DNA from 3 places in the Ciceribacter sp. RN22 genome. Region 2 is predicted to be linked to each of the others. Evidence: predicted binding sites of a transcription regulator. Region 2 holds the regulator's gene; each other region holds the start of a gene.
What was found. Region 2 encodes LexA, which represses DNA repair genes until DNA is damaged. Its sites were predicted from a motif close to TGTTCNNNNTGTGTTCNG; they were not measured.
Positions count from the first base shown of each region.

Region 1: the regulator LexA is predicted to act here: its motif matches at 4,899-4,916, upstream of NHF53_RS03300 (ATP-dependent helicase).
Region 3: the regulator LexA is predicted to act here: its motif matches at 4,518-4,535, upstream of NHF53_RS04000 (PA0069 family radical SAM protein).

Region 1 covers NZ_JAMXLD010000001.1:666,024-673,578, forward strand. Annotated here, with positions in the region: gene NHF53_RS03285 (aromatic ring-hydroxylating dioxygenase subunit alpha) at 1-701, opposite strand, end outside; gene NHF53_RS03290 (hypothetical protein) at 1,241-1,582, shown strand; gene NHF53_RS03295 (DUF4304 domain-containing protein) at 1,901-2,353, shown strand; gene NHF53_RS03300 (ATP-dependent helicase) at 2,655-4,721, opposite strand; gene NHF53_RS03305 (ABC transporter ATP-binding protein) at 5,016-6,608, opposite strand; gene NHF53_RS03310 (ABC transporter permease) at 6,611-7,555, opposite strand, start outside.
Region 2 covers NZ_JAMXLD010000001.1:1,804,891-1,812,445, reverse strand. Annotated here, with positions in the region: gene NHF53_RS09020 (pyruvate dehydrogenase complex E1 component subunit beta) at 1-341, opposite strand, end outside; gene pdhA (pyruvate dehydrogenase (acetyl-transferring) E1 component subunit alpha) at 359-1,408, opposite strand; gene NHF53_RS09010 (septum formation initiator family protein) at 1,553-1,873, opposite strand; gene eno (phosphopyruvate hydratase) at 2,020-3,294, opposite strand; gene kdsA (3-deoxy-8-phosphooctulonate synthase) at 3,471-4,319, opposite strand; gene NHF53_RS08995 (VOC family protein) at 4,319-5,215, opposite strand; gene lexA (transcriptional repressor LexA) at 5,432-6,145, shown strand; gene NHF53_RS08985 (ComEC/Rec2 family competence protein) at 6,126-7,555, opposite strand, start outside.
Region 3 covers NZ_JAMXLD010000001.1:811,428-818,982, forward strand. Annotated here, with positions in the region: gene NHF53_RS03975 (F0F1 ATP synthase subunit A) at 40-792, shown strand; gene NHF53_RS03980 (F0F1 ATP synthase subunit C) at 861-1,088, shown strand; gene NHF53_RS03985 (F0F1 ATP synthase subunit B) at 1,168-1,800, shown strand; gene NHF53_RS03990 (F0F1 ATP synthase subunit B) at 1,805-2,290, shown strand; gene NHF53_RS03995 (ribonuclease HII) at 2,390-3,082, opposite strand; gene NHF53_RS04000 (PA0069 family radical SAM protein) at 3,303-4,460, opposite strand; gene NHF53_RS04005 (glycosyl transferase) at 4,590-5,117, shown strand; gene moaB (molybdenum cofactor biosynthesis protein B) at 5,151-5,693, opposite strand; gene NHF53_RS04015 (4-(cytidine 5'-diphospho)-2-C-methyl-D-erythritol kinase) at 5,690-6,607, opposite strand; gene NHF53_RS04020 (tetratricopeptide repeat protein) at 6,611-7,555, opposite strand, start outside.

The DNA.
Region 1 (7,555 bases), 1.1 Mb from region 2:
ACGCCGACGTCGATTGCGATGGTGCAGGGGGCCTCGAAGCGGATGATCTGCCAGCGGTCGACTTTGCCCGGCTTACCGTACTGCTTCTTCCAGAAGGGCGGCGGGTCGATGTTCTCCATCCAGCGGGTGATGTAGGCGAAGCGGTCCGAATGGTTCGCCTCGAACGGCGCCTCGGCGACGGCGCGGTTGCCGATCGAGGAGCCGTGGACGAAGGTCTCGTGGGTGAGATCCATGAGATTGTCGACCACCAGCCGGTAGTCGCATTTGAGCTCGATCAGCTTGCCGTCGGCGGCCCAGGCCGGGTCGTCGTTCCAGTGCACGTCGGGGATCAGCGCGGGATCGGCGAGCGAGGGGTCGCCCGGCCAGATCCAGATGAAACGGTGACGCTCGGCGACGGGATAGGATTTCACGCAGGCCGACGGATTGATGGTCTGCTGCGACGGCATGTATACACACCGGCCGGTATCGTCGAATTCGAGGCCGTGATAGCCGCAGACGACATTGTCGCCGTCTAGCCGCCCGAGCGAGAGCGGCACGAGGCGGTGCCAGCAGGCGTCGGCGAGGGCGACCGGGGTGCCGTTCTCCTTGCGGTACAGGACGATCGGCTTGTTGCAGATGGTGCGTGGCAGAAGCGTCCGCTTCAGTTCCACATCATAGGCGGCCGCATACCAGGCGTTCAGCGGAAAGCTCGGTTTGTTCATGGTCAAGTCCTCCTCCGCAGACAAGGAAGACACAATGTATACAATTCGTCAAGACGGAAGCGAGATTCCGTCTTGTGTGCTCCAGAATGTATACAGCGATATGGAATGCCGCACCGGACGCACCCGGAGATCGCCGCCCCTTATTTCCACATCGCCCGCATGCGGGCGCCGACGTCGACGCGGACCTGTCGCGTGCTGCGCTCGCCGGCGTCGGCGCCGGGGCATAGAACTCGTAGCCCTTCGATCATCTGGTCCTTGGTCTCTTGCCGCGCGCCGCCCGCGGCATGATCCTTGGCTTTCGGCGGAGGCCCTCGCCGCGCGGCCGCCACGGCGGTAAGTGGTATCGCGATCGGGGCGGGCCTGCTGCCGTGGGTACTGTTGTTTTGGGTCTGGCAGTCCGCTGATTTGTCGGTGGGCAAGCCGGCGTAAGGGCTGTACAGATCGGTCCTGCCGCTGCTACCATGCCGTGTGGGCTGGTCACGGCGAAGGCATGCGGGGGAATAATGATATCGGTGCGAATTGCTCCGCCAAGTTCGGTCGTGCTTGTCGAAGACTTGGCTGGCGGTGATATCCCCGTCTCCATGAACGGCTCGCTCGTCGTATCGACCGGCTCCTGCATCGCAGTCGGATGCAGGGCGGAAGACGATGGTGAGACCGAGATTGTTATCGACGACTGTGACCGCGCGGACCCGAGCATGGAACTTGTGTTCGACGGCATGCTGCGGACCGACAGCCTCAGGCTGCTTGTCAGGACGGTGCTTGGCACGGTTCTTCTGGAAGCTCCGGTTCCAAGCCGCGAGACGCAGCTGAGCATCCGGGCCGATAGCACGAATGAGCCGGGACGGATCGTCATCGGGGTTAGGCAGAACCGTCTGACCTGAGGTCGTGAGGCGGGATCTTTTGGCTATTTCACCAGGCCACGGCAGTATTCGGGCAGCCTGCCAGAGGCCGTCTTTGCCGGCAATGTCGTCGGAGTGTTGAGAAGGTTTTCAGGGCAGCGGGGGGATTGATATTCGCGAGAAACGGTGCTCCGCACTTTGCCGTAGTGCGCGCCGATCCTGAACCGCCGCCGCAGGGCGAATTGCTTAGAACGGCACAGCCAGCTTCCCGCTGGACGAGGATATAGCCGATTTCCGCGCCGTCCTGGTTTCGCGGGATACGGGCGGGGCTCAACCGCTGGAGTGGAACTTTTGCGAACGATGGCAGCTCGAGAATTGATTGAAGGGGCGATGGATATTCCCCTTTCGGCTACAGGGTTCAAAAAGAAATCAGCCACATGGCATCGTGATTATGCCGACGTCGTATTGATCGTAAATTTACAAAAATCGCAATATAGCACCAAATTCTACGTAAACTTTGGCATTTATGTTAAGTCCCTTGGTGGTGGCGGCGAAATAAAAGAACACCTGTGTCACGTACGTTTCAGATTGCCTGCGATCGTATCGGCGCATAATGAAGAAGTCGAAGCCGTATTCGATCTGGAAAACGAGTCACTCTCAGCTCACGAGCGTCGGGAGGCTATCACAGCGCTAATCGGGGACGTGGCATTGCCTGTACTCACAGAACTTGCGTCCAGGGAGCGTCTGGTAGAGGCCATCAACAGTGGAAGGTTGGCAAATGCCATGATCCACAGGCAGCTCAGAGAGCTGTGAGCGTTGACCGCGGACTCGGGCGAGCGTGATTATGCCAAGGCAGCCTCTTCATAGGCTTTGGCGTCATTGTTCTGGGAGACGATGCGGACACTCCCGTAGCGCGCGAATTCTTGAGAAAAGCAGGCGCTCGAAGGTTTCCGTTCTGTCATCGAAAAATAGAGACGTTGACAATGCAATGGGCCGACTCGAACGATCGCAGCCGGCCCGGACGTTCGAGGTGACTTGAGCTCAGGTGAATGCGCCAGGAGGAATGACGTGCCGAAGACCAGAGACAGGCGCAACCTCAGCGTCCCGCTGCCCCCTACTGCCACATCGCCCGCATGCGGGCGCCGACGTCGACGCGGACCTGCCGCGTGCTGCGTTCGCCGGCGGCAGTCGGCGCGATCGGCCAGCTCTTCGCCTCGAAGAGGCCGAGCATCGGTGCAGGGATGAAACGGGTGCGCGAGGCGTAGACATGGCGGTCGCCCTGCGCATTCTGCCCGTAGGTGAAGAAGCGCTGCGGCGTGACGAGCGTCAGGCTGTCGCGGGCGCGCGTCATGCCGACATAGAGGAGCCGGCGTTCCTCCTCGATCTCCGCAGTCGTGCCAACGCCGAGATCGGAGGGAATGCAGCCGTCGACGACGTTCAGCATGAAGACCGAGCGCCATTCCTGCCCCTTGGCCGAATGGATGGTCGAGAGGATCAGATAGTCCTCATCGAGGAGCGGCACGCCCGCCTGGTCGCTGGTGGCGTCCGGCGGATCGAGGGTGAGCTCGGTGAGGAAGCGCTCGCGATTGGCATAGCCGGCCGCGATCTGCTCGAGCTGCAGCAGGTCGGCCTTGCGGGTCTCGGCATCCTCGTGGATGCGGTCGAGATGCGGTTCGTACCAGGCGCGCGCCGCGCTGATTTCGTTCGGCCAGCCGGACCCCGCCTTGCGCAGGCCGAGCAGCAGGTCGAGGAAGGCCGGCCAGTCCGCGCCCGATTTCGGGGGCGCGGGGATTTCGGCGAGCGTCACCAGCGGCTCGGGATCGGCGGCGATCGTGTCGAGGATGCGACCCGCGGTCTGCGGACCGATCCCCGGCAGGAGCTGCAGCAGGCGGAAGCCCGCGACCCGGTCGCGCGGGTTCTGGGCGAAGCGCAGCACCGCCAGCATGTCCTTCACATGGGCGCTGTCGAGGAACTTGAGGCCGCCGAACTTGACGAAGGGGATGTTCGAGCGGGTGAGCTCGACTTCGAGCGAGCTGCTGTGGTTCGACGAGCGGAAGAGCACGGCCTGCTGCTTCAACGCGATGCCGCGCTCGCGGTTTTCGAGCACCTGCTCGACGATGTGGCGGGCCTGATCGGCCTCGTCCCGGACGGTCACCAGCGCCGGACGCTCCTCGGACTCCCGGTCGCTCCAGAGGTTCTTGGTGAAGCGCTCGCGCGCCTCGCCGATGACCGCGTTCGCCGCCGCGAGGATCGGCTGCGTCGAACGATAGTTGCGGTCGAGCGTGACGACATGGGCCGGCGGCGAGAAGGCCTCCGGGAAATCGAGGATGTTGCGCACCGTCGCGGCGCGGAAGGAATAGATCGACTGGGCGTCGTCGCCGACGACCGTCAGCCCGTGCCCGCCGGGTCTCAGCGCCAGCAGGATCGCCGCCTGCAGGCGGTTGGTGTCCTGGTATTCGTCGACGAGCACATGGTCGAAGCGGCCGGCGATCTCGTCGGCAAGCTCCGGCTCGCTCACCATCTGCGCCCAGTAGAGCAGGAGGTCGTCGTAATCGAGCACGTTCTGCGCCTGCTTGGCCTCGACGTAAGCCGCAAAGAGCTGCTTCAGCTCCTCCTCCCAGCCGGCGACCCAGGGGTAATGCGCCTTCAGCACCTCGGTGATCGAGGTCTCCGAATTCACCACCCGGGAATAGATCGAGAGACATGTGCCCTTGGTCGGGAAGCGGCTCTCGGTCTTCGAGAAGCCGAGCTCGTGACGCACGAGATTGATGAGGTCGGCGCTGTCCTCGCGATCATGGATGGTGAAATCCTCGGCAAGGCCGATCTGGTCCGCATGGATGCGGAGAAGACGGGCGCCGATGCCGTGGAAGGTACCGGCCCAGGCGAGCGCATCGGTCATGACAGCGGCCTTGTCGCCGAGCACCTGGCGGCAGATGCGCTCGACGCGGCGGGCCATTTCCGATGCGGCGCGGCGGGAGAAGGTCATGAGGAGAATGCGGCGGGGATCGGCGCCGTTGACGATCAGGTGGGCGACGCGATGGGCGAGTGTGTTGGTCTTGCCCGATCCTGCGCCGGCGATGATGAGGAGCGGTTCGGGCAATCCGCCGCCGGACGCGCCGACACCATGCTCGACCGCGGCACGCTGGCGGTCGTTCAGCTTCTCCAGATAGGCAAGGCTCATCAGAAACTCAGTCCCCTCATGCGCCGAGACACGCAGCGGCATGTCACCGGGCGTGGCGGAGAGAGCAACACCGCACACGCGCCGGGACATGCCCGGAGCGTCCGTGACTATGGTGAGTTGACCTTGCCGCCGCATTTCCTCGTCATCGTTCAATGCGCTGTACGAGAGGCACGCGCAGAGAACGAATTGAGAACATAGCTCGACTTGCGGCAGATGGGAAGGGGCGTCACCCGCCAGGTCGTGGCGGGTGACGGATTGCCGGCCTTGAGCCCCTCAGTATCGCAGTCAGGCCCCTCAGAAGGCCGCCGCCATGAGCTCCTTCGTATAGGCCTGCTGTGGCGCGTCGAAGATGGCTGCAGTTTCGCCTTCCTCGACGATCACGCCGTTCTTCATCACGACGATATAGTCGGAGAGCGCCCGCACGACCGCGAGATCGTGGCTGATGAAGAGATAGGAGAGACCGTGCTTCTGCTGCAGATCGCGTAGCAGTTCGATGATCTGCTTCTGCACCGACCGGTCGAGTGCAGACGTCGGCTCGTCGAGCACCAGTACCTTCGGTTTCAGCACCATGGCGCGCGCGATGGCGATGCGCTGGCGCTGGCCGCCCGAAAACTCGTGCGGATAGCGGTTGCGCGAAGCCGGGTCGAGGCCGACGTCCCTGAACGCCTGAATGGCGATCCGGTCGCGCTCGGCACGGCTGATCTGCGGCTCGTGGACGAGCAGGCCCTCGGTCACGATCTGGCCGGCGGTCATGCGCGGCGAGAGCGAGCCGAACGGATCCTGGAAGACGAGCTGCATCTGGCGGCGCAGCGCACGCATCTGCTGCGGGCTTGCCTTCGAGATGTCCTGGCCGTCGAAGATGACCCGGCCGTCGCTGTCGAAGAGACGGAGCAGGGCGCGCCCGAGAGTGGACTTGCCTGAGCCGGATTCCCCAACAATCCCGATCGTCTGTCCCTTGCGCAGCGTGATGCTGACGTCGCGAACCGCCTTCACTTCCAGTTTTCTTCGCCCGAGGAACCCGCCGCCGGCGGTGAACGTCACGGCGACGTTCCGGCCCTCGAGCAGCCTCGGAGAATCGGCAGGCACCGGCTCCTTGCGGCCGGTCGGCTCGGCGGCGAGCAGCATTTTCGTATAGTCGTGCTGGGGGTTCGAGAAGATTGCCTCGACGGGCCCCTGTTCGACCACTTCGCCGAGCTTCATCACTGCGACGCGGTCGGCGAAGCGCCGCACGACGTTGAGATCGTGCGATATGAAGATGATCGAGAGACCGATCCGCTCCTTCAGCTCGCGCATCAGGTCGAGGATCTGCGCCTGGATGGTGACGTCGAGCGCGGTGGTCGGTTCGTCGGCGATCAGGAGCTCCGGATCGTTGGCGAGCGCCATGGCGATCATCACGCGCTGGCGCTGGCCGCCGGACAGCTCGTACGGGTAGGAATCGATCCGGCGCTCGGGGTCGGGGATCTTGACGAGCTTCAGCAGCTCGATTGCCTTCGCCCGTGCCTCCTTCGCCGAGAGACCCTTGTGGTGGATCATCGGCTCGGCGAGCTGGTAGCCGATCTTGTAGAGCGGATCGAGCGAGGTCATCGGCTCCTGGAAGATCATGGTCACGCGCTCGCCGCGGACGTGATTCAGCCCTTTCAGCGGCAGTCCGAGAATTTCGGCACCGTCGAGCTTCGCCGAACCGGACGCAGAGCCGTTGGCGGCGAGCAGTCCCATCATCGCCATCATGGTCTGGCTCTTGCCGGAGCCGGACTCGCCGACGATCGCCAGCGTCTCGCCGCGCTTGACGTCGAGGCTGATGCCCTTGACCGCCTCGACCTTGCCGAGCGGCGTGTCGAACCAGACCCGCATGTCGCGTATTTGAAGCAGCATATCTGTCTTTGTCATCGTCAGCGGTCCTTGGGATCGAGCGCGTCGCGCAGGCCGTCGCCGACGAAATTGAGCGCGAACAGCGTGCTTACGAAGAAGATCGCGGGGAAAACCAGCAGCCATGATGCGGATTGCATGCTGGCGGTGCCTTCGGCGATCAGCGTGCCCCACGAGGTCATCGGCTCCTGCACCCCGAGCCCGAGGAAGGAGAGGAAGCTCTCGAGCAGGATCACCTTGGGCACGAGTACCGTGACGAAGACCACCACGGGACCGATCGTGTTCGGGATGACGTGACGGCGGATGATCTGCCAGTTGGATAGCCCCATGGCGCGGGCCGCTTCGACGAATTCGCGTCGTTTGAGGGACAAGGTCTGGCCCCGCACGATGCGGGCCATGTCCAGCCACTCGATGGCGCCGATCGCCGCAAAGATCAGCACAAAGTGGCGACCGAAGAACACCACCAGCATGATCACGAAGAACATGAACGGCAACGAGTAGAGGATCTCGACGAACCGCATCATGACGTTGTCGATACGCCCGCCGATGAAGCCGGAGGTCGCGCCGTAGGTGACGCCGATGACCAGCGACACGAAGGTCGCGAGCAGGCCGACGACGATCGAGACCTGACCGCCCAGCATCACGCGGGGCAGGAGGTCGCGGCCGTTGCGGTCGGTCCCGAAGGGGAAATACTGCCCGTTGACCCGGCCGGTGACGACGAGCGTCTTGCCGTCGTTCTGCGTCTCCTGGAGTGCGGCGCCGTCGAACTCGTCCGGCCGGTCGAGATAGCGCAGGACGCGCTCGTCGATCGGCTTGTCGGAGGAGATCGTGGCGGTGTAGGCGGAGCCCGAGACGTCGAAGGCGTTCAGGCTGACGCGGGCGCGCTCGACGGCCTTCGTCATGACCTCTTGCAGCGTCGCCTCGTGCGGGTACGGCGAGAGCGAGGGCGGCACGGCGACATAGCTCGT
Region 2 (7,555 bases):
GCGGCAGAGCCGGTTTGAGCCGGCTGCTCGACCTGCGGCGCAACTGCCTGAGGAGCGGCCTCGGCCTTCGACGCGGCCGCGAGGTCGGCAGCGCTCTCGCCTTCCTGCAGCAGGATGGCGATCGGCGTATTGACCTTGACGTTTTCGGTGCCGGCGTCGACGAGGATCTTGCCGATCACGCCTTCGTCGACCGCTTCCACTTCCATCGTCGCCTTGTCGGTTTCGATTTCGGCGATCACGTCACCGGAGGTGACCTTGTCGCCTTCCTTCTTGAGCCATTTGGAAAGCGTGCCCTCTTCCATCGTCGGAGACAGGGCGGGCATGAGGATATTGACTGACATGGGCTAACCCTCCCCACTCACAACAGGATATCGGTGTAGAGCTCGGATACGTCCGGCTCCGGATCGGACTGGGCGAAATCGGCGCTGTCTGCGACGATGTCGCGGACGTCCTTGTCGATCGCCTTCAGTTCGTCCTCGCTCGCCCAACCCTTTTCCATGAGCCGGTTCTTCACCTGCTCGATCGGGTCGTGTTCGGAACGCATCTTCTGCACCTCGTCCTTCGAGCGGTATTTCGCCGGGTCGGACATCGAGTGGCCGCGGTAGCGGTAGGTCAGCATTTCGAGGATGACCGGCCCCTTGCCGGAGCGGACATAGGCCGCAGCCTGCTCGGCCGCAGCCTTGACCGCGCGCACATCCATGCCGTCGACCTGGATGCCGGGAATGCCGAAGGAGACGCCACGCTGCGAGAAATCGGTCTGTGCCGAGGCGCGCGAGACCGCGGTGCCCATGGCATAGCGGTTGTTCTCGATCACGTAGATCACCGGCAGCTTCCAGAGCTGCGCCATGTTGAAGCTTTCGTAGACCTGGCCCTGGTTGGCGGCGCCGTCGCCGAAATAGGCGACCGAGATATTGCCGTTCTCGCGGTACTTGTTGGCGAAGGCGAGACCGGTGCCGAGCGACACCTGCGCTCCGACGATGCCGTGACCGCCGTAGAAGTTCTTCTCCTTGGAGAACATGTGCATCGAGCCGCCCTTACCCTTGGACAGCCCGCCGCGACGGCCGGTGAGTTCGGCCATGACGCCGCGTGCGCTCATGCCGCAGGCCAGCATGTGGCCGTGGTCGCGATAGCCGGTGATGACCTGGTCGCCTTCCTTCAGCGCCATCTGGACGCCGACGACGACGGCCTCCTGGCCGATATAGAGGTGACAGAAGCCGCCGATGAAGCCCATGCCGTAGAGCTGGCCGGCCTTTTCCTCGAAGCGGCGGATGAGGAGCATTTCGCGATAGGCGTCAAGCTCACTCTGGCGGTCGAATTCCGCAACCAGCCCTTCGGTCAATTCTTTCTTTGCGGCAGACTTGGTCGTCGGCTTACGACCGCTCGCGGTCGCAGGTTTTCGCGGCGCCATTCGTCCCTCCCTAGGTGTTGTCGAATTTACGTCGGCGCGAAGGATAGGCAAGAAAGCGCGCGGCCGCAATGCCAGAAATGCATGGCTCGCATTCACGACATCATATTGAATTATAATTGAAAACAGTAATTAACTGGATTTCGGTTAATTTATCTGATCGTTGAAAATCACGATCTCGTCAGGGCGCGATACGTTGAGCTGGTAGCGCGCCTTCTCATCGATCATGTCGCGTTCGAGCGAACCGTCGCTCAGCAATTCGACCTGCCGCTCGAGCGACTTGCGACGCGATACGAGTTCAGCCAACTCGGCATCGCGCTTGAACCGCAGCTTCTCGAACTCCTCCGCTGCGATCAGCCCGCGATCGCCATGGATCGAATGATAACCGAAATAGGAGAGGAATGCGACGGTCACGAGCGGAAGGACGAAGCGTCCGAGTTTCCGGTTCTTGTGCTGCCTGGTCCACATCGAGCGAGCCCTGATACGCAAAACGATTTTCGATCAAACTAGCGGCGATTGCTTAATCGATCGTTGACCATAACGGGTACGCGGAAAAAAGTTGGCCCGCACCCCTTTGCGGGACACGGGCCAATCAGCGTCTAGAAGCTCGAACGTCAGCCGCGCAGGATCGACGAGCCGGCGTAACGGGCCTGCGGACCGAGCATTTCTTCGATGCGGATCAGCTGGTTGTACTTGGCGAGCCGGTCGGAGCGGGCGAGCGAGCCAGTCTTGATCTGTCCGCAATTGGTGGCAACCGCGAGGTCGGCGATCGTCGAATCCTCGGTTTCACCCGAACGGTGCGACATGACCGCCGTGTAGCGGGCCTTGTGCGCGGTTTCGACAGCGTCGAGCGTCTCGGTCAGGGAACCGATCTGGTTCACCTTCACGAGGATCGAGTTCGCGACGCCCATGCGGATGCCATCGCGCAGACGCGAGGAATTGGTGACGAAAAGGTCGTCGCCGACGAGCTGGCACTTGGAACCGATCTTGTCGGTCAGGACCTTCCAGCCATCCCAGTCGTCTTCGGCCATGCCGTCCTCGATCGAGATGATCGGATACTTGGCGGCGAGTTCGGCGAGGTATTCCGCCATGGCTTCCGGCTCGAGCGTGCGGCCCTCGCCTTCGAGCACGTACTTGCCGTCCTTGAAGAACTCGGTCGAGGCGCAGTCGAGCGCAAGATACATGTCCTCGCCCGGACGATAGCCTGCCTTCTCGATCGACTTCACGATGAAGTCGAGGGCGGCCGGCGCGCTTTCGAGGCCCGGCGCGAAACCGCCTTCGTCGCCGACATTGGTGTTGTGCCCCTGGGCGGCCAGTTCCTTCTTCAGCGTATGGAAGACTTCCGAGCCCATGCGGACGGCATCGCGCATCGTTTCGGCGCCGACCGGCATGATCATGAATTCCTGGAAGTCGATCGGGTTGTCGGCATGGGCGCCGCCGTTGATGATGTTCATCATCGGGACCGGCAGCACATGGGCGTTCGGACCGCCGACATAGCGATAGAGCGGCAGGCCGGAAGCTTCCGCGGCGGCCTTGGCGACGGCGAGCGAAACGCCGAGGATGGCGTTGGCGCCGAGGCGCGACTTGTTCGGCGTACCGTCGAGCTCGATCATCACCTTGTCGATCTGGATCTGGTTTTCCGCATCCAGCCCGCCGACCGCGTCGAAGATCTCGGTGTTGACGGCCTCGACGGCGCGCTCGACGCCCTTGCCGAGATAGCGGCTGCCGCCGTCACGCAGTTCGACCGCCTCATGCGCGCCGGTCGAGGCGCCCGACGGAACGGCTGCACGGCCCATGCTGCCGTCTTCCAGATAGACGTCGACCTCGACGGTCGGATTGCCGCGGCTGTCCAAAATTTCGCGGCCGATGATGTCGGTGATTGCAGTCATGAGCGCCTCCCTGGTGCTGGGTGGGATTGAGGATGGCGCCTGTCTTAATCGAAGACGGGAAAAATACAATGCACGCAGTGTGACATCGCCGGCCCGGCGGCCGGAAAGAGGAGGCGGCAACAAAAAGCGCCGGCTCCACCGGGGCCGGCGCTCTATATAGACAATGCCTTGCGGAATCAGGCGCCCTTGGCGACCGCGTCGAAGGCGAGCAGTTTTTCGAGGAGTCGCGGCATGTCGTTCAGCGGCACCATGTTCGGGCCGTCAGACGGGGCATTATCCGGATCCTCATGGGTCTCGATGAAGAGGCCGGCAACGCCGACGGCAACCGCGGCACGCGCCAGCGTCTCCACGAATTCCCGCTGCCCGCCGGTCGAACCGCCCTGCCCGCCGGGCTGCTGCACCGAGTGGGTGGCGTCGAACACCACGGGCGCGCCCATCGCCGCCATGATCGGCAGCGAGCGAAAATCCGAGACCAGGGTATTGTATCCGAAGGAAGCGCCACGCTCGCACAAAAGCACGTTCGGATTGCCGCTTTCGGTGATCTTGGCGAGCACGTTCTTCATGTCCCATGGGGCGAGGAACTGGCCTTTCTTGACGTTGATGACCCGACCGGTCTTCGCGGCAGCGACCAGAAGATCGGTCTGGCGGCAGAGGAAGGCCGGGATCTGCAGAACGTCGACGACAGGGGCGACGATCGCGCATTGCTCCTCGGTGTGGATGTCGGTCAGCACCGGAAAGCCGAATTCCTTCTTGAGATCGACGAAGACTTCCATCGCCTTTTCGAGGCCGATGCCCCGCTTGCCGGACAAGGACGTGCGGTTGGCCTTGTCGAAGGACGACTTGTAGACGAGCCCGATGCCGAGCTTGTCACAGATCTCCTTGGTCGCACCGGCCATCATGAAGGCATGATCGCGGCTTTCCATCTGGCAAGGACCGGCGATCAGCGAGAAGCGCTTGGAATTGGAGAAGACGACCTTGGCGGCACCTTCGCCGACGACGACTTCGGAATTGGTCGGATTGCTCATCAAACTTCCTCGAATACGAAATGCGCGCCCTGCCCCGCTTCACGCGGCACGATCAGGCGACCATCCTTGCGTGCATGGCGAACGCCATTAGCAGCCAGCAAGCGTTCTGTCACGCCGATATCGACTGTCCGAAAGACGATCGCCGCCCCCATGAGCCCACGCCCGGCATTCGGGGCGTCGAGCCCGAAATAGCCGGTGAGACCGGCAGGTGTCAGCACCTCGATCTTCGCGTTTGCCGAAGGGACGACGAGACCGAAGGAATGCGCCTCGATCTCTCGCTGGTGGAAGACGGTTTCCAGCACCTCCTGGAAGTCGGAGGGGTTTTCCTCCGTCAGCACGACCGCCGAGACGCCCGTCACGCCATTGTCGTGGCGTTCGAGCGCCGCACGATCCGCCGGCAGTGGATTGACCCGTTCGCAGGAGAAGAGGAGAAAATCGGGCGCGCGCAGGTCCGCGGCGAAGGCAAGCCTGAACGAGGCCGTCGCCTCGGTGCCATCCGGCAACCTCAAGGGCCGCGAAAAGTGCAGGATTTCGCCCGCGGAGAGGCCGTGCTCGGTATAGATCGCATGGTCCGCGGCCGCATCCGTCGAGGCAACCGCTATTCCCGACAGTCCCTCGCCGTCCGACATGCGGAAGCGGAAGGCGCGGTCGCGGGCGACGAAGACGTTGCCTTTGCGGGCGGCCTCTTCGCACGCCTCCCGGCTCGCCACGGCGAGTGGCTCCAGATAGGTCTTGTCGGAGAAAAAGACGCAGGCGTTCTCGGTGCCGAAGGGATGCAGCGCATCGGCGGCGACCGTGAAGCCGAGCACGCCGAGCCGCTCGCGCGCAGCCTTCAGCCCGTGCACGGGCAAGACGATGTGATCGACGCCACGCGGCGCCTCGATGGCAGTGGACATTCCGCTCCCTCCTTGTCGGTCACGTTTGATGTGCGCGATTTGCCTTCCCTTTGCAAGGCGAACCAGCCCCCGCCCGGCAGCAGCCCGGAACGGGTGGATGCACGGGAAAAATGCGCCGGAGCTCCAATTGCTTACCAATATTTAAGTACTTGCGGAACACATATGGAACAGATAGTGTATGTTCTGGATTTGTTTCATACGACGGGGCTCTGGATCATGCTGACGCGCAAGCAACAGGAACTGCTTCTCTTCATTCACGAGCGGATGAAGGAATCGGGCGTGCCGCCGTCGTTCGACGAAATGAAGGACGCGCTCGACCTCGCCTCGAAATCCGGCATCCACCGCCTCATCACGGCGCTCGAGGAGCGTGGCTTCATTCGGCGTCTGCCGAACCGGGCCCGGGCGCTGGAGGTGATCAAGCTGCCGGAAGCCTATTCCTCCAGCCTGCAGCCGCGGCGGGGTTTCTCGCCGAGCGTGATCGAGGGAAGCCTCGGCAAGGGACAGCCGGCGCCTGCCGCCAAGCCGCCTGCAGAGGAGCGCTCGAGTTCCGTCGCCGTCCCCGTCATGGGCCGCATCGCGGCCGGCGTGCCGATCTCGGCGATCCAGCACAACACCCACGAAATCACCATTCCGGCAGAGATGCTCGGTTCAGGCGAGCACTATGCGCTCGAGGTCAAGGGTGATTCGATGATCGAGGCCGGCATTCTCGACGGCGACACGGTCATCATCCGCAACGCCAGCAACGCAACGCCCGGCGACATCGTCGTGGCACTCGTGGATGACGAAGAGGCGACGCTGAAGCGCTTCCGCCGCCGGGGCGATTCGATCGCGCTCGAGGCTGCGAACCCGGCATACGAAACCCGCATCTTCGGCCCCGATCGTGTCAAGATCCAGGGCAAGCTCGTCGGTCTCATCCGCCGCTATCACTGACCTGTGCCATGGGAGCGCGCTTCGCGGGCTGTTCGTCGGCGAAGCTGCCGGTTCGCCAATCGTAAAGGCGATGCCGCTGCCACGGCCTGTCGAGAGTGGTGAACGCCGTGCGCTGGCGGATGTCCCGATCGTCGTAATTTCCAAGATAGAACTCGGTTGCGCCCATGCGCCGTAGCGCTTCGGCATCGATCATCCTCGCGCCGGAGCGGCAGACGCCGAAGGGTGGACGACGCGGCGTAATCACGAGGTCGGCGACGTCACATGCGACGCCGAGAAGTGCCTGATCCTCGACCGTCGCGACGCGCCATCCTTTCTCAAGCCGTGCGATACACCAGGACTTTCCGGTGCAGCGGAAGCGGCCGGGGATCGCCGCTTCGAACTGCCGCCGCATCGTCTCGCGAACGGTCCGGATCTGTCCTGCGGAAAACCGGTCCGTTCCGGTCGCCCGGACTTCGGTGACAGGATCGTCTGCGCTGCGGAGCGGGCCGAGATGATCGGGACGCGCAAGCGCGTGCTGCCATTGGGAGAAGAGGAAGTCCGCCGGCTTGCTGCGGTTGGTCGCAATCGTCCTGCCGTCGACAGCGGGCAGCCCCGCCAGCCGTCCGTCCTCCGAGACGATGAGGTCGGCGGTGTCTTCCGCCGGCAGGAGGATCGCAAGCCCGATCACCGCGGCAAGCACTGCCGCACCGATCCAGCGCAGCCGCGTATGCAGCAGGGTGAGCAGCAGGAGCCCCGTGGAGGCGAGCGGCAGAAACCAGTCCCCGAACCGGCCGAAGGATGTCCCCTCGCTCCAGCTCGCAACCGTGGTCGCGATCACGATGACGATCTCGAGGCCCTCGCCAGCGAGAATTAGAAAGGGCGTATCGAGGCCGAACGGCATGAGCAGCATTGCCGCAAGCGCCGCCGGCATCACCACCACGGAGATGATCGGCATTGCCGCGAGATTCGCGACGAGACCGTAAGGTGCCAGTCGATGGAAATGGGCGACGGCGAAGATCGCCGTCGCCAGTCCGCCGATCAGCGACGTCACGAAGGTGCCCGCCGCGAAATTCCACAGGAAGGAAAGGATCTTCCGACCGGGGAAGTCCGGCGCGTAGCGCGATTGCCGCGCTGCACCCCGTCGCCAGCCATCGTAGCCGGCAATCAGTCCTGCGGTGGCGGCAAACGACATCTGGAAGCTCGCACCGAGCACCTGTGACGGCCAAACGGCGACAATGACGATCGCCGCCAGTGCGAGGTTGCGCAGGCTGATCGCCGGGCGGTCGAACAGGACGGCAACCAGCATGATCGCCGTCATCAGAAAAGCGCGGATAGCGGAGACCTGCGAGCCGGAGATCATCAGGTAGAGGAAGGTAGCGGCCAGCGCGGCCATGGCAGCGATCTTCTTGATCGGCCAGGACTGGGCGATTG
Region 3 (7,555 bases), 990 kb from region 2:
TGCCCGTCATAGGCGGGCCAGAGCGAAAGAGACCCGAAGGTGTCAAACGATCCGACCCATCAGTTCCTGGTTCAGAAGATTGTACCGATCGAGATCGGCGGGATTGACTTTTCCTTTACCAACGCCTCGCTGTTCATGGTTGCGACGGTCGCTGCCGCGTCCGGCTTCCTCTACTTCTCGACCTCGAGCCGCGGCCTGATCCCGAACCGCATGCAGTCGGTCGCCGAGATGTCCTACGAGTTCATCGCCTCGATGCTCCGGGAAGGTGCCGGCAGCCACGGCATGAAGTTCTTCCCGATGGTCTTCTCGCTGTTCATGTTCGTGCTCACCGCGAACCTGCTCGGCATGATGCCCTACTTCTTCACCGTGACGAGTCAAATCATCGTGACCTTCGCGCTCGCGGTCTTCGTCATCGGCACCGTGCTGGTCTACGGCTTCTACAAGCACGGCCTGCACTTCCTCAATCTCTTCGTCCCGAGCGGTGTGCCGGGTGCGCTTCTCCCGCTGGTCGTGGCGATCGAAATCATCTCGTTCCTGTCCCGCCCGATTTCGCTTTCCGTGCGTCTGTTCGCCAACATGCTGGCAGGCCACATCACGCTCAAGGTGTTCGCGGGCTTCGTCGCCTCGCTCGGAACCCTTGGCGCCCTTGGCATCGGCGGCGCCATCCTGCCGCTGATCATGACCGTCGCGTTGACCGGTCTCGAGTTCCTCGTCGCCTTCCTGCAGGCTTACGTCTTTGCGGTGCTGACTTGCATGTACCTCAACGACGCAATTCACCCGGGCGGGCACTAAGGATAACCACATTGGTGCTCTCGGGCGCCAGTCATTCGCCGCAACAACCCATTCGAAGGAGTTCATTCATGGAAGCGGAAGCAGCAAAGTTCATCGGCGCAGGTTTGGCTTGCTTTGGCATGGCCGGCACGGCTCTGGGCCTCGGCAACATCTTCGGCAACTACCTGTCCGGCGCGCTGCGCAACCCGTCTGCCGCTGACAGCCAGTTCGGCCGTCTGGTATTCGGCTTCGCCGTTACGGAAGCTCTGGGCATCTTCTCGCTGCTCATCGCTCTCCTCCTCCTGTTCGCCGTCTGATATCGGCAGAGGTTCGGGATCACGGCACGCCATGCGGCGGCCGTGATCCTTCGCATTCGTAGTACACCTGGAGGTGAGCATGTTTGTGACCCCCGCCTATGCCGAGGAAGCTCCGGCAGAGGGCCAGACCCACACGGAGACCGGCGGCGCCCCTCAGACGGGCGAACTCCACACGGAGACTGGCGTCCCCTCCGAAGCGGGCCACGGCGGCGGCGTTTTCCCGCCATTCGACCAGACCACCTATCCGTCACAGCTTCTGTGGCTGGTGATCACGTTCGGCCTTTTCTACATGCTCATGCAGAAGGTCATCGTGCCGCGCGTCGGCGGCATCCTGGAAAACCGGCACGACCGGATCGCCCAGGACCTTGACGAGGCTGCCCGCCTGAAGTCCGAAGCCGATGCGGCGATCGAGACCTACGAACGGGAGCTCAGCGCTGCGAAGGCAAAAGCCGGACAGATCGCATCCGAAGCTCGTGATGCCGCCAAGGCCAAGGCCGATGCCGAACGGACCGCCATCGAGGCGGAACTCGCCGGCAAGGTCGCGGCCGCAGAAGCCCGGATCTCCGACATCAAGGCGAAAGCCTTCGCCGAAGTCGACGCCATCGCAGGCGAGACCGTGACCGCCATCGTCGAAAAGCTGATCGGTGCCAAGGTCACCAAGACCGAGGTCAAGTCGGCCGTTGCATCGCTCACCGGCAAGCAGGAGGGCTGATCCCATGCAATTCGACGCAACATTCTTCGCCTTCGTCGGCCTCGTCCTGTTCTTTGCCCTGATCATCTATCTCAAGGTGCCGGGCATGGTCGCCAAGTCGCTCGACGAACGCGCCGACAAGATCCGCGGCGAACTCGCCGAAGCCAAGCGCCTGCGCGAGGAGGCCCAGCACGTGCTGGCCGAATACCAGCGCAAGCGCAAGGAAGCGGAAGCGGAAGCCGCAAGCATCGTTGCCGCCGCCGAGCGCGAGGCCGCCATGCTGACCGCGGAGGCCAAGCAGAAGACCGAGGAGTTCGTGGCGCGCCGCAATGCGCTCTCCGAACAGAAGATCAAGCAGGCTGAAACGGATGCGATCAACGCCGTCCGCGCCGCCGCCGTCGATCTCGCGGTTGCCGCGGCCGAGACGATCCTCGTCAAGAAGGTCGACGCCGCCGTCCAGGACGACCTGATCAAGGGCGCCGTGGGCGAGGTCAAGGCCCGCCTTCAGTAAGGCACTCGAATACGACATCGAGAAAGCCGGGCTCAGTCCCGGCTTTTTTCATGCGCGAAATTTGAAGGACGGCATCGTGGCTCCGGCCGCGCCCCGAGCTCAGAGAGCGATCTCGGCATCGAGTTCCGTTTCCTCGTCGCCGTCGACGCGGAACGGCCGGAAGCTCATCCGGTGCAGACGGCAGGGGCCGTGGAGCGCGATCGCCATACGGTGCTTTTCCGTGCCGTAACCGGCATGTGCCTCGAAGCCGTAATGGGGAAACACGCCCGCAGCGCGCGCCATCATGCGGTCGCGCGTGACCTTGGCGACGATCGAGGCGGCGGCAATCGAGAACGAACGCGCATCGCCCTTGACGACGGCCTTGCCCCGGCAGGAAAGCCCCTCCGGCACGTCACGGCCGTCGGTGAGCACGAAGCCGGCCGGCAGCGCGAGCCCCGCGACGGCCCGCCGCATCGCGTCGAGGCTCGCTTTGCGGATGTCGCGGCTGTCGATGTGACGCGAACAGGACGAGGCGATGGAGACCGTCGCACAGGCGAGGATCGTATCGAACAGGGCTTCGCGCTGCGTGGCGGTCAGCTTCTTCGAATCGTTGAGACCGGACGGAATGTTGTCAGGGTCGAGAATCACCGCCGCCGCGACAACCGGCCCGGCCAAAGGTCCGCGGCCCGCCTCGTCGGTGCCGGCAATGCCGGAATAGCCCTCGCGGACGGCGAGCCGCTCCAGCTCGAAATCAGGTCCGGCTGGCAGGTCGGCGAAAAGGCCTGGAGAATCGGGCGGCGTGCGACGCTTCATGGCGGCACTGATCGCACGCCGACCCGACTTCCTGCAAGTCCCCGGCCCGGATAAGGGACACTAGGTCCCGTATCCGGTGCGGCTCCGGGGACTTATCCGGCGCGTGGGGATAGGGGGCAACCCGCGCCGGAAAGCAAATGGCTGGCCCCAGGCGACGCGGAGGCGGCGTCGTCCGGGGCAGGGCACGGCGAGAAGGTCTCCCGCCACGCCGGACATCGTCTCAGAGCAGCGAGAGCTGCACGCCGCTGCCGTTCGGCGGCACGAAGAGGTCGTCGCGCAGCTGCATACTGCGACGTCCGAGCCCCAGCCGTTTCGTCGCCATCTCGAAGCGCCGGCTGATCTGCCAGGCATAGGGGCCGGCGCCCTTCATCCGCTTGCCGAACTCGGCGTCGTAGTCCTTGCCGCCGCGCATCGAGCGGATCAGCGACATCACGTGCCGGTAGCGGTCGGGATAGTTCTGCAGCAGCCAGTCGCGGAAGAGGGGGCTTACCTCAAGGGGCAGGCGGAGCAGCACGTAGTTTGCCTCGCTCGCCCCCGCGGCCTTGCCGGAATCGAGCACCCGCTCGATCTCGTGGTCGTTGAGCGCGGGGATCACCGGCGCCATCATCACGGCCGTCGGAATACCGGCTTCCGAGAGCTTGCGGATCGCCTCAAGCCGTCGCGTCGGCGTGGAAGCGCGCGGCTCCATGGAACGCGCGAGCTTTCGGTCGAGGGTCGTCACCGAAATCGCCACCTTCGCCAGCCCTTTCTCCGCCATCGCCGCGAGGATGTCGATGTCGCGGGTGATCAGCGCCGACTTGGTGACGATCACGACCGGATGATTCGCCTTCTGCAAGACTTCGAGAACCTGTCGCATGATGCGCCATTCGCGCTCGATCGGCTGGTAGGGATCGGTATTGGTGCCGATCGCGATCGTCCGCGGCTTGTAGCCGGGCTTGGCGAGTTCCCGTTCCAGGAGTCGCGGGGCGTCCGGCTTGGCAAAGAGCTTGCTTTCGAAATCCAGACCCGCCGAGAGCCCCATATAGGCGTGGGTCGGACGTGCGAAGCAGTAGATGCACCCATGCTCGCAGCCGCGATAGGGGTTCACCGAACGATCGAAGGGAATGTCGGGGGATTCGTTGCGGGTGATCGCCGTGCGCGGCTTTTCCACCTGCACTTCCGTCCGGAACGGCGGCATGTCCTCCAGCGTCGTCCAGCCGTCGTCGTAGGCGACCCGCTCGGTCGGCTCGAACCTGCCGCCGGGGTTCATGCCCGCGCCGCGGCCACGCCGCCGCTGGATGTCGACCCGAAGGCCCGAGGCGTTCACCAGAGCATCGGCAATATCCGCCGTATTGGCAGGCTGGAAGGCAGCCTGCGCCACAAGAGACAGTTCGTTCATTGTAGGCTCCAGACGGGGCCGCGCCCCATTCGATGAATAGATTCCTAGCGCGAAAAGGAGAACAATACAAGAACAAAAATGCGAAATGTCACAGTGGCAATATTTTGTGCAAGGCGATAATGTCATGCCATGTTGACTGTCATTATGGAATGCCGGGACCAGGAACCGGAGCTTGCGCAGACGCTTGCCGTACTCGTCGCGGGCGCGATCGACGGGCTCGTCAGCGATGTGGTCGTACTCGACCATGGTTCGAGCGACGGAACGGCGCGATTGGCGGAGGCGGCGGGTTGCCGGTTTTATAGGCAGTGGAGCATGGCGGAGATTCTGAATGCCGCCCGCGGCGACTGGATTCTGCTGGTCGAGCCGGGTGCGCGGCCGCAGAACGGCTGGATCGAGGAGATCTGCGAATATGTCGCCTCGTCGCGCAAGCCGGCGCAGTTCTCGGCGTCGCGTCTTCACCGCCGGCCGTTCTTGAAGCGGATCGGCCGTCGCCCGCCCCTGGAGCAGGGTCTGCTGATGACCAAGGGCGAGGCGCTCGCGGCGGCCACCGCCGGAGGCGATCTCGACCATATCGCCCGCGGCCGGAAGGCGCAGCGGCTGTCGAGCGAACTCGTGCCGTCCTGGGTCGCAAGGCAGAACCGGCGCCCGACGGCGTGAGCGGAAAAGGCGGTCGGGCGAGGGCCGGTCGGCTCAGCCGCGACGCAGGTGTTCGTCGAGCCGCGGCATGATTTCCACGAAATTGCAGGGCATATGGCGGTAGTCGAGCTGCCATTTCAGGATGCCGTCCCAGGCATCCTTGCAGGCGCCGGGCGAACCGGGCAGCACGAAGACATAGGTGGCGTTGGCAACGCCGCCGGTCGCCCGCGACTGGATGGTCGAGGTGCCGATCTTGTCGTAGGAGAGCCGGTGGAAGACCTCGGAGAAGCCGTCCATCCGCTTCTCGAACAGCGGCTCCAGCGCCTCCGGTGTCACGTCGCGGCCGGTGAAGCCGGTTCCGCCCGTGGTGATGACGACGTCGATCTCCTGCGACAGCGTCCAGGCCTGCACCTGGTTGTAGATACGGTCGCGGTCGTCCGGAACGATTGCCCGGTCGACCAGCCGGTGGCCGGCCTCGGTGATCCGCGAAACGAGGGTGTCGCCCGACTTGTCATCGGCCAGCGTGCGCGTATCCGAAACCGTGAGGACCGCGATCCCGACGGGGATGAAGGGGCGCGTCTCGTCGATCCGGTTCATGGGCTGTCTCCTGCAACGGTTCTGGTTGCCTCAAAATACCAGTGCGGCTGCCGCTGCGAAAGGTGGCGGACGGCGGCTTCGGCCGCGGCATAATCGCCGTAGAGGCCGAAGCAGGTTGCCCCCGAGCCGGACATCCGGACGAGGTCGGCGCCACTCTCCGCGAGCATGTCGCAAAGCGTGCCGATCTCAGGAATAAGGGCGCGCGCCGGCGCTTCGAGATCATTGCGGAGCGTGGAGAGCCACGCGATCCACGCTTCGCGGTCCGCGACCTGCGGCGGCGAGGAAATCGGCGGATTGTCCCTCCTGTCGAGCCGGCGGAAGACCTCCGGCGTCGAGACCGCTTTCAGCGGATTGGCGAGCACCATTGCGAAGGACGGCATGTGGGAAAGGGGCGTGATCTCCTCGCCGACGCCGCCCGCGCGAAGCGGCCGCGACTTCAGGCACATCGGAACGTCCGCCCCGAGACGCAGCGCGATCGTCGCCAGTTCGTCCGCGGGCAGCTCCGCATCCCACAGCCGGAGAAGGCCGCGCAGCGTCGCCGCTGCGTCGGCCGAGCCGCCGCCGATGCCGGAAGCGATCGGCAGGTTCTTTTCGAGCGCGATTTCGACGGGGGGCGTTTCCAGGCCGCGGGCCCGCAACGCCTCTCGCAGGAGGTCGCGCGCCTTCGTGACGAGATTGTCGCCTGTTCCTTTCGGATCGGCCGCAAGCGTCGCGCCGAAGCGGCCGGAGAGCGCAAGACTATCCTCGCTTGCGGCGGCAAAGGTCAGCCGGTCGCCCGCTTCGACAAAGGTCACGATGCTGTCGAGCAGGTGGTAGCCGTCATCGCGCCGCCCGGTGACGTGCAGCGCGAGGTTGATCTTGGCCGGGGCCTTTTCGACGATTCCGGCGGAGATCACAGGTCCGGCGGACGGCATGGATTACGACTTCTTGTCGGTTTCCGTCCGCGGCGGTTCGGGATCGGCTTCCGGGGCTGCCTTCGCCGCGTCCTCGGCGAGGGGCGGCAAGCCCTTGTCGATCTTCGCCTGGATCTTGGCGATCTGGTCCTTTTCCGGATTGGAGGCGAGCGCCCGCTTCCACTGGTAGGTGGCTTCGAGCTTGCGCCCGACGCGCCAGTAGGCGTCGCCGAGATGATCGTTGATCGTCGCGTCCCCGGCCTTCAGTTCGGCCGCCCGCTCCAGCTCGGTCACCGCTTCGTCGAACCGGCTCATGCGGAAATAGGCCCAGCCGAGCGAGTCGACGATGTAGCCGTCGTCGGGCCTGAGTTCGACCGCCTTGCGGATCATCTCGAGGCCTTCGCCGAGATTGCGGTTCATGTCGACCCAGGAATAGCCGAGATAGTTGAGCACCTGCGGCTGGTCGGGGTTGAGCTCGAGCGCCTTGCGGAAATTGGGCTCCGCCTTCTCCCACTGTTTCAGCCGCTCATAGGCGATGCCGCGCTGGAAGAAGACCGACCAGTCGCCGCGGCTCGGCTTCGGGCCGATTGCCGCGACCGCCTTGTCGTAGTTGTCGGCCATGGCGGCGTAGTCCTTCGCTTCGGAAAGCACGCTGCCGTAGGCGAGATAGCTGCGGATGTCGCTCGGATCGGAATCGATCAGCGACTTCAAGTGCTTGCGTGCCTCGTCCACCTTGCCGGTCTCGGCGAGCGTCAGGCCGAGCTGCAGTTCGGAGATCCGCCGCATCGGCGAGGTTTCCGGGACCTGGCGGTAAAAGCCGATCGCCCGTTCCGGCCGTTCGAGCTTTTCGGCGAGGCCGCCGAGCAGGATCAGCGTGTCGGCGCTCTTCGGCTCCAGCGCATGCGCGAGCTGCAGGTAAAGCGTCACCGTCTCCTCGGCGCCGTCGCGGTTCAGTGCGCCGCCGATCGA